2 regions of the Streptomonospora nanhaiensis genome follow, and region 1 is predicted to be linked to the other one. Evidence: riboswitches for the same ligand, from Rfam matches in the RefSeq annotation. Region 1 holds a riboswitch; the other holds the start of a gene.
What was found. Region 1 has a riboswitch for thiamine pyrophosphate ahead of thiO (glycine oxidase ThiO). Riboswitches for the same ligand answer to the same signal wherever they lie in the genome.
Positions count from the first base shown of each region.

Region 2: another riboswitch for thiamine pyrophosphate. It lies ahead of HNR12_RS10115 (ECF transporter S component); the one in region 1 lies ahead of thiO (glycine oxidase ThiO).

Region 1 covers NZ_JACCFO010000001.1:1,349,321-1,354,255, reverse strand. The annotation lists gene thiS (sulfur carrier protein ThiS) at 1-14, opposite strand, end outside; gene thiO (glycine oxidase ThiO) at 5-1,204, opposite strand; TPP riboswitch at 1,200-1,313, opposite strand; gene HNR12_RS05840 (helix-turn-helix domain-containing protein) at 1,554-1,913, shown strand; gene thiE (thiamine phosphate synthase) at 2,133-2,828, shown strand; gene HNR12_RS05830 (long-chain fatty acid--CoA ligase) at 3,101-4,741, shown strand.
Region 2 covers NZ_JACCFO010000001.1:2,355,703-2,360,637, reverse strand. The annotation lists gene HNR12_RS10125 (MDR family MFS transporter) at 1-821, shown strand, start outside; gene HNR12_RS10120 (class I SAM-dependent methyltransferase) at 1,038-1,853, shown strand; TPP riboswitch at 1,899-2,007, shown strand; gene HNR12_RS10115 (ECF transporter S component) at 2,112-2,714, shown strand; gene HNR12_RS10110 (ABC transporter ATP-binding protein) at 2,711-4,402, shown strand; gene HNR12_RS10105 (energy-coupling factor transporter transmembrane component T family protein) at 4,399-4,935, shown strand, end outside.

The DNA of each region.
Region 1 (4,935 bases):
ATGATCACGTCCACTGGTCTGGATCGCCTCCCGTGCCGGTGCCGCCGACCGCCTCCAGCGCGCGGGTGGCGGCGAACCGGCGCGCGTACCCGGGCAGGGCGCCCGTGGTCAGGGCCTCGGCCATGGCGTCGCCGGTGGCCGGGGTGAACAGCACGCCGTGGCGGAAGTGCCCGGCGGCCAGGTGCAGGCCGGGCACCGCGGTGGGGCCCAGCAGCGGCTCGTTGTCGGGTGAGCCCGGGCGCAGGCCCACGCAGGTCTCGGCGACCTCCAGTTCGCTGACGCCGGGTACCAGCTCGTGGGCGTCGCGCAGGACCTCCCACAGGCCGCCGGCGGTGAGCCGGGTGTCGTGGCCCTGCTCCTCCTGGGTGGCGCCCAGCACGATCTCGCCGTCGTCGCGCGGCACCAGGTACACCGGCGAGCCGCGCACCAGGCCGCGCACCGTGCGCTCGACCAGCGGGGGTTCGCCGGGCGTGGTGCGCAGGCGCAGCAGCTGGCCCTTGACCGGGCGCAGCGGCGGGACCACGCCGGGCGGCAGCCCGCCGATGGCGGGGGTGCCCACACCGGCGGCCAGCACCACCTGGCCCGCGGCCAGCTCGCCGCCGGAGGCCAGGCGCACGCCGCGCACGCGGTCGCCGTCGAGGACGACCTCGCGCACCCGGTCGCGCACGCCCACGGCGCCGCGCCGCTCGGCGGCGGCGTAGAGGGCGGACAGGAGCCGCCGGGGGTCGACGGAGTGGTCGTCGGGGGCGAGGTAGCCGCCGCGCACGGCGGGGGCCAGCATCGGCTCCAGGCGGCGGCACTCGCGCCCGGTGAGCCGCTCGGTGCGCAGGCCCAGACGGGCGCGCAGCTCGCTGAGGTGGGCCAGCCGGGCGAGGTCGTCGGCGTCGAAGGCGACCTGGAGGGTGCCGTGGGGGCGGTAGCCGGCGGGCAGGCCGCTGTCGTCCTCCAGTTCGGCGACGAAGGCGGGGTAGCGGTCGCGGGAGAGGACGCCGAAGCGCATCAGCGCCTCCTCGCCGAAGGCGGCCTCGGTGGCGGGGGTCAGCATGCCCGCCGCGACGGGGGAGGCGGCGCCCTCGGCGGTCTCGGCCACGACGGTGACGGCCAGGCCGCGCCGGGCGGCCCGCCAGGCGGTGACCAGGCCGATCAGGCCGGCGCCGACCACGACGACGTCGGGGGAGCGGGATGCGGATATCGCTGCGCACACGGTTGGCCGCCACTTCCTTCGCCGGAATGACCCGGATCAGGTTCATGCGGTCGGAGGCTGACAGCCTCCCTCTCAGCCGGGTCCCGACCCGGCTCCCGCGGGTGTCCTTGTCCGGACCCATCCTATGACCTTGCGCGGCGGGCGGTTGGGGCGGGTGGCGGCGGACCGGCGGCGGCGCCGGGCGCGGGGGAGGGGGCGGCTGAGGCGGTCGAGGGCTCGACCGCGCGGGGCCGCCCCCCGCCGCGCCGGTCGGCGTCGGTCCGAGCGCCGGTCACGCCGTGAGCGAACGGGGGCGCCGCGGGGACGTTGGCCGCGTTTGCGAGGGGCCGGGGTGTGGGACATTGGCAGCGTGACCGAGAACGACCACGACACCGACACCCTCGTCGGTGAATGGATGACCATCAAGGACGTCGCGCGGGCGCTGAACACCAGCCCCAACCGCGTCAAGCAGTACATCGCCGACCACAAGCTGCTCGGCGTCCGCCGCAAGGGTGAGCTGTGCGTCCCCGCCGCGTTCATCGCGGGCGACGACATCGTCAAGGGCCTGCCGGGCACGCTGACCGTCCTGGCCGACGCCGGGTTCAGCACCGACGAGGCGCTGCAGTGGATGTTCACCCCTGACGACACGCTTCCGGGCGCGCCCATCCAGGCGCTGACCGAGAACCGCGGCACCGAGGTCCGCCGCCGGGCCCAGGCCATGGCCCTGTAGGCGCCGGGGCGGAGGCCGCCCGCCGGGCGGGGACCGCCGGTCCCGCCCGCGCGCCCGGCCGCCGCCCGCCGCGCCGCCCCGTCCTGCCCGGTGCCCCGCTCCGTGCGCTCGACCGGGCGCGCCGCCGGGTGCGCGACCGGATGGGGGAGCACCCGGCCACGCAGGGGCCGGGGCGTGCGCCCACCCCGGGCCGGGGCCGCCCGCCCGGCGCGGGCTAGGCTGGCGCGCGTGAGCACCAGCACCCGCCTGCGCGAGCGCCTGGCCCAGGCGCGCCTGTACCTGTGCACCGACTCCCGCGCCGAGCGCGGCGACCTCGCCGAGTTCCTCGACGCGGCGCTGTCGGGCGGCGTCGACATCGTCCAGTTGCGCGACAAGTCGCTGGAGGCCCGCCAGGAGTTGGCGGCCCTGGAAATCGTGCGCGCCGCCTGCGAGCGCCACGGCGCGCTGATGTCGGTCAACGACCGCGCCGACATCGCCCGCACCGCCGGCGCCGACGTGCTGCACCTGGGGCAGGAGGACCTGCCCGTGCCCGCGGCCCGCGACATCATCGGCCCCGAACCCCTGATCGGCCGCTCCAACAGCGACGCCGCCATGGCGGCGGCCTCGGCCGGGCAGGAGGGCGTCGACTACTTCTGCGTGGGCCCGACCTGGGCCACGCCCACCAAGCCGGGGCGCGCCGCGGCCGGGCTGGAGCTGGTCGAGCGCACGGCCGCGCTGGGCACCGGGCGCCCCTGGTTCGCCATCGGCGGGATCGACCTGGGCAACCTCGACCAGGTCCTGGCGGCGGGCGCGCGCCGCGTGGTGGTGGTCCGGGCCATCACCGAGGCCGACGACCCCCGCGCGGCGGCGGCGGAGTTCCGGCGCCGGCTGGAGGCCGCGGCGCACGCGGACGAGAACGCGGACGCCTCCCGGTAGCGGGGGCTGGGCGGCCGGCCGGGGCGGGCCCTCGGACGGCGGTCCGCGTGCCCTCGCCCTGGGGCCGCCCCCGCGCTCGGGCGGTCGCCGGCCCCGTGTTCAGGCGGCGGCGGACGGCGCGGGGAGCGGAGCCGGGACACCGTGCCGCCCCGAAATCCCTAACACCGGTAGGTAACGATCTCTGTTACGTCCTTTTCCCTGCCGCGCCCGGCTCCTAGCGTCGGTCGCACCCGTGATACCCGTAACAACGGATTTGCGAAGGGTGTGGGCTGATGCGCAGCACCATGCAGGACGTACCCCTCTCCATCGCCGACCTCGTCCGCTACGGAACCACCGTCCACGGCCGCGCGCGGGTCGTCACCTGGACCGGAGACGCCGCCAACCCGCGCCGCTCCACACTCGCCGAGGTCGGCGCCCGGGCCGCCCGGCTGGCTCACGCGCTGCGCGGCCTCGGGGTCACCGGCGACCAGCGCGTGGCCACTTTCCAGTGGAACAACCAGGAGCACCTGGAGGCGTACTTCGCCGTCCCGGCGATGGGCGCCGTCCTGCACACCCTCAACATCCGACTGCACCCCGACCAGGTCGTCTACATCGCCGACCACGCCGAGGACCACGTCGTCATCGTGGACGCCTCGCTGCTCCCGCTCTTCGCGCCGATCCTGCCGCGCCTGCGCACGGTGCGGCACGTCGTCGTCTCCGGAGGCGGTCCCGCTGACCTCGGCGCGCTCGCGGCCGAGGGGGTGGCGGTGCACTCCTACGAAGAGCTGCTCGCGGGGCGCCCCGACACCTTCGACTGGCCGGCCGGGGACGAGCGCGACGCCGCCGCCATGTGCTACACCTCGGGCACGACCGGCGCCCCCAAGGGCGTCGCCTACAGCCACCGCTCGATCTACCTGCACTCGATGCAGGTCTGCATGACCGACGGCAAGGCCCTCAGCCAGGGCGACACCGCGCTGGCCGTGGTGCCGATGTTCCACGCCATGTCGTGGGGCCTGCCCTACGCCGCGCTGATGGTCGGCGCCTCGCTGCTGCTGCCCGACCGGTTCCTCCAGCCCGGGCCGCTGGCCGACATGATCCAGGCGGAGCGGCCCACCATCGCCGCCGCCGTGCCCACCATCTGGCAGGGCGTGCTGCAGGAGCTGGAGGCCGCTCCGCGCGACGTCTCCTCGCTGCACCGCGTGGTCGTGGGCGGCATGGCCTGCCCGCCCTCGCTGATGCGCCGGTTCGAGGAGCTGTACGGGATCCCGGTGCTGCACGCCTGGGGCATGACCGAGACCTCGCCGCTGGGCAGCATCGCCCGGCCCCCGGCGGACTCCGAGGGCGAGGAGCGCTGGGCCTACCGGCTGAGCCAGGGGCGGCTGCCCGCCTCGGTGCACGGGCGGCTGATCGGCGCCGACGGGCGTCCCGTGCCCCACGACGGCAGCGGCGTGGGCGAGCTGGAGGTGCGCGGGCCGTGGATCACCGGGGCCTACCACCGCGACGACGCCCCGGAGAGGTTCCACGACGGCTGGCTGCGCACCGGCGACGTCGGCACGCTCACACCCGACGGGTTCCTGCGGCTCACCGACCGCGCCAAGGACGTCATCAAGTCGGGCGGGGAGTGGATCTCCTCGGTGGAGCTGGAGAACCAGGTGATGTCGCACCCGGCCGTGGCCGAGGCGGCCGTGGTGGCGGTGCCCGATCCCACGTGGGACGAGCGGCCGCTGGTGGCGGTCATCCTCAAGGACGGCGCGGTGGCCGAGGCCGCCGAGCTGCGGGCCTTCCTCGCCGGCCGGGTGCCGCGCTGGCAGCTGCCCGAGTACTGGACCTTCGTCGACGAGGTGCCCAAGACCAGCGTCGGCAAGTTCGACAAGAAGGTGCTGCGCACCCGGCACGCCGAGGGCGGCCTCAAGGTGGCCGAGGTGCGGGGGTAGCCGCGGGGCGCCCGCCCTCAGCCGCCCGCGGCCGTCGTGGCCGGCGCACGCCCGTGTCGGCCACGACGGCCGCGGGCGGCGGAGAAGCCGGGGCCCAGGTGCCTACGGGCCGCGCCGCGTCCGCACGGGGTCCGTGGAGCGACCGCGCACCGGCCGTGCATCGACCACGCATCGGCCGTGCGCCGGCCGGGCGT
Region 2 (4,935 bases), 1.0 Mb from region 1:
CGCTCGCGCTGTTCGTGGCGGCCGAGCGGCGCGCCGCAGACCCGCTGCTGCCGCTGCGGCTGTTCCGGGACCGCGACTTCACCCTTGTCGCGCTGGTCGCCGTGAGCGTCGGCGCCGTCATGTTCGGCACCGCCGCCTACCTGCCGGTGTTCATCCAGATGGTCGGCGAGGACTCCGCCACGGCCTCGGGCGTTCGGCTGCTGCCCCTGGTGGGCGGGCTGCTCGCCGGATCGGTGGGCGCCGGGCGCGCCACCTCCCGCCCCGGGCGCGCCCGCTGGGTCCTGGTGGCCGGGGCTGCGTGCTCGCTGGCCGGGGTGGCGGTGATGGCCGCCATGAGCCGGCACAGCTCCTATCCGCTGCTGGCGGGCGGCATGCTGGCGGTGGGCCTGGGCGTGGGGTCGGCCATCCAGACGCTGGTGCTGATCGCGCAGAACACCGTGCGCACCGCCGACCTGGGGGTGGCCACCTCCACGGCCAACTACTTCCGGCAGATGGGCGCCTGCGTGGGCACCGCCGCGATGGGCGCCGTCTTCGCCGGGCACCTGCGCGCCGGGCTCGGCGACCCCGAGGGCGCGCCCCCGGTGTCGGTGGACGAGCTCACACCGCAGGGCCTGGCGCGGTTCCCCGAGGACGTGCGCGCGGCGCTGATCACCGCGTTCGCCGACGCCGTGCCGATGGCCTTCCTGCTCCTGGTGCCGGTGGCCGCGGCGGGGCTGGTCCTGGCGCTGTTCGTGCGCGACCGCGCGGCTCCCTCGGCCGGCCTGCCCGCCGGCCCCGACGGTGCGGCCGCTGCCGACAGGCACGTCGACCCCCACGGGTAGGCCGACCTCCACGGGCGGGCCGACCGCGACGGCGCCGCCGCCTCCCTACCCCCTCCCCCGTCTGGGATTTCGGCCGCTCCGCCTGACGCGGGGCCGAATCCCCGGTGCCGCTCCGGTCCGCCCTGGCCGTGCCCGCCCGTCCGCCGCCCGGTCACGCGCCGGCCGGGCGAGGAAAACCGCTGGACCGCCCGGCGGCGCCGTTGGCAGGATCGGCGCATGGCCGACACGAGTCCGGGCACCCCGCGGGCGCCCGGCACGGGGGAAGAGCGCGGCTCCGCCGACTTCGCCGCGCTGGTCGCCGAGGCCGCCGCCGCGCCGGTGGAGGGCTGGGACTTCTCCTGGCTGGCGGGCCGCGCCACCGAGGAGCGCCCCTCGTGGGGCTACTCCCGGCTGATCGCCGACCGCCTGGCCCGCGCCGAATCCGCCCTGGACATCGACACCGGCGGCGGCGAGGTGCTGGGCGAGGCGCCCGTACTGCCGGCGCGCACCGCCGCCACCGAGTCCTGGCCGCCCAACCTCGCCCGCGCCGCCGCCCGGCTGCGCCCGCGCGGCGCCGCCGTGGTGGCCACCGGCGAGGGCGCCCCGCTGCCCTTCGCCGACTCCGCGTTCGACCTGGTGGTCAGCCGCCACCCCGTCGCCACCGACTGGGCCGAGGTCGCGCGCGTCCTGCGGCCCGGCGGCACCTACCTCTCCCAGCAGGTCGGCCCGGCCAGCGTGTTCGAGCTGACCGAGTTCTTCCTGGGCCCCCAGCCCCCGGAGGTCCGCGCCCGGCGCAACCCCGACGCCGCCCGCGCCGCCGCCGTGGCCGCCGGGCTGGAGGTGGTGGACCTGCGCATGGAGCGCCTGCGCATGCGCTTCCACGACATCGGCGCCGTCGTCTACTTCCTGCGCAAGGTGGTCTGGATCGTCCCCGGCTTCGACCCCGCGGCCCACCGCGACCGGCTGCGGGAGCTGCACGAGCGCATCCGCGCCCAGGGGCCGTTCACCGCGCACTCCACCCGGTTCCTGATCGAGGCCCGCAAACCCCGCTGAGCGGGGCCGCCTTGACCCCCACCGCCCGCAGGTCCCCATAATGGGAGAAACCGACAGGGGAGCGCTTCGGCGCTGAGAGTGCGGTCCCACGACCGCAGACCCTCACACACCTGACCTGGGTAATGCCAGCGTAGGGAGTCGTGAACCCGTCCGCCGCGGACCCCGCCGCGCGGCCTCCGCGCCGCCGTGCCCGCCCGGCCGACGCTCTTTGCCGTCCCGGCACCCCCTCTCGCCGACCCGCGCGAAGGGACCGCCCCGTTGCAGGAACACGAACCGCAGACCCACCCCTCCCCCCGGGCCCCGCTGCGCTACCGCACGGTCGACATCGTCGTGCCCGCCGTGCTCGGCGTCGCCGTCGGCGTCGTCTTCTGGCTGTGGAACATGCTCTGGACCGTCACCACGCCCGTCTTCGCCTTCTTCCCGCCCGCCCAGGCCCTCATCTACGGCATGTGGCTGCTGCCCGGCGTGCTGGGCGGGCTCATCGTGCGCAAGCCCGGCATCGCCGTGCTGACCTCCACCGCCGCCGCCGCGGTCTCCATGGTCCTCGGCGGGCCGTGGGGGGTGGAGATCGTGCTGGCCGGGTTCGTCCAGGGCCTGCTGTCGGAGCTGGTGTTCGCCGCCGCCCGCTACCGCCGCTGGGGCACGCCCACCGCCGTGCTCGCCGCGGCCGCCGGCGGCCTGGCCCCCGCGATCTGGGACAACGTCCGCTACTACGTCACCTGGCCGCTGTCCCACCAGATCGCCTTCGGGGTCATCGTCGTCATCAGCGCCGCGCTCATCGGCGGCGTCGGCGCGCGGCTGCTGACCTCCGCGCTGGCGCGCGCGGGGGCGCTGGCCCCCTTCCCCTCGGCGCGCCGATGAGCGGCACGGGCGCGGCGGCCGCCGGCGCCCGGGTCGAGCTGGCCGGCTGGGGGTGGCGGCACACCGGCCGCGCCGGATGGGCGCTGCGCGGCGTGGACCTGGTGATCGAGCCCGGCGAGCGCGTGCTGCTGCTGGGCCCCTCCGGCGCGGGCAAGAGCACCCTGCTGCACGCCATGGCCGGACTCACCGGCGACCAGGGCGCCATCGGCGGCGACGAGGAGGGGCGGCTGCGCGTCGACGGCCGCCCCGCCGCGGCGGCGCGCGGGCTCTGCGCCCTGGTCGGCCAGGACCCCGAGAGCCAGCTGGTGATGGCCAGCGCCGGCGACGACGTCGCCTTCGGGCCGGAGAACCTGGGCCTGGAGCGCGCCGAGATCTGGGCGCGGGTCCGCGAGGCGCTTGCCGCGGTCGGGTTCCCCTACGGCCCCGACCGCCCCACGGCCGCGCTCTCGGGCGGGGAGAAGCAGCGCCTGGTGCTGGCCGGGGCGCTGGCCATGCGCCCGCGCCTGCTGCTGCTGGACGAGCCGACCGCCAACCTCGACCGCGCCGGGGCCGCCCTGGTGCGCGGCGTGCTCGCCGACCTGCCGCGCCGCACCGGCGCCACCATGGTGCTGGTGGAGCACCGGGTGGCCGAGGTCGCCGGGGGCGCCGCCGACCTCGTCGACCGCGTGGTGGTGGTCGAGCCCGGCGGCGGCGTGGTGGCCGACGGCCCCCCGGCCGCCGTGTTCGCGAGCCACGGCCGCGCGCTGGCCGAGCGGGGCGTGTGGATCCCCGGCCGCGAGCCGCGCCCCCGCCTGCCGGCCGCGGCACCGGGCGCCGCGCTGGTCGAGGCCGCGGCGTGCGCCGCCCGCGCTCCCGCGCCGCCGGGCGTGCTCGGCGGCCGGGCCTCGACCGTGCTGCGCGACGCCGACGTGCTGGTGCGCGCCGGGTGCGCCACCGCCCTCACCGGCCCCAACGGTGCGGGCAAGTCCACCCTGCTGGGCCTGCTCGCGGGACTGGCGCGCCCGGCCTCGGGCACGGTCGCCCCGCGCGGCCGGCTCGCCGAGGTCAGTTCCCGGCCGCTGGCGCGCTGGCCCGCGCGGCGCCTGGCCCGCCACGTCGGCACGGTGTTCCAGCACGCCGAGGACCAGTTCGTCACGGGCAGCGTGCGCGACGAACTCGCCTTCGGCCCGCGCCGCGCCGGCCTGGGCGCGGCCGAGACCGCCCGGCGCGTGGCCGACCTGCTGGAGCGGCTGCGGCTGACCGGGCTCGCCGACGCCCACCCCTTCACGCTGTCGGGCGGGGAGAAGCGCCGGCTGTCGGTGGCCACCGCGCTGAGCGCCGGCCCCGAGGCGGCCCCCGACGTGCTGCTGCTGGACGAGCCCACGTTCGGCCAGGACACCCGCACCTGGTCGGAGCTGGTGGAACTGCTCGCCGGACTGCGCGCCGCCGACCGCGCGGTGGTGATGGCCACCCACGACGACCTGCTGCTGGACGTCCTCGCCGACACCGAGGTGGTGGTCGAGGGCGGGCGCACCGCCCCGGCACGGCCCGCGCGCGGCGCCGAGCCGCCCGCCGAACCCGCCGAACCCCGCGAACGCGCCGGTCCCGCCGGTCCCGCCGGTCCCGCCGGTCCCGGCGCGGAGCCGGCCGCCGCCGCGGCCCGCCGTGCCGACCGTGCCGGCCGTGCCGGCCGTGAGGGGGACCGGTGAGCGCGCCCGCCCGCACCCCGCACCCCGCGGCACCGCGCCCGCCCGCCGGACCCGCCGCCGCGGCGGGTCGCCGCGCGTGGCTCGCGCGGGCCAACCCGGCGGCCAAGCTGCTGGCCGCCGCGCTCGTCGCCGCCGGGCTGGTGCCCGTGGTCGACCCCGTCACCAGCGGGATCGTGCTCGCCGCGGCCCTGCCCCTGGCCGCGTGCTCCGGGCTGCGCGGCGCCCAGTTGGCCGCCGTCGGCCTGCCGCTGCTGGTCATGGCCGCCGCCATCGGGCTGGTCAACCTGCTCTTCGGCCAGGAGGGCTGGGCGGGCGCGCTGGGCGCCGCCGTGCGGCTGCTGGCCATCGCCGTGCCCAGCGTGCTGGCCGCCGTCACCAGCGACCCCACCGAGACCGCCGACGCGCTCGTGCAGCGGCTGCGGGTGCCCGAGCGCCCGGCCGTGGCGGTGCTGGCGGCGCTGCGGCTCATCCCGCTGCTGACCGCGCAGTGGCGCACCCTCGGCGCGGCCCGCCGGGCGCGCGGCCTGGAGGCC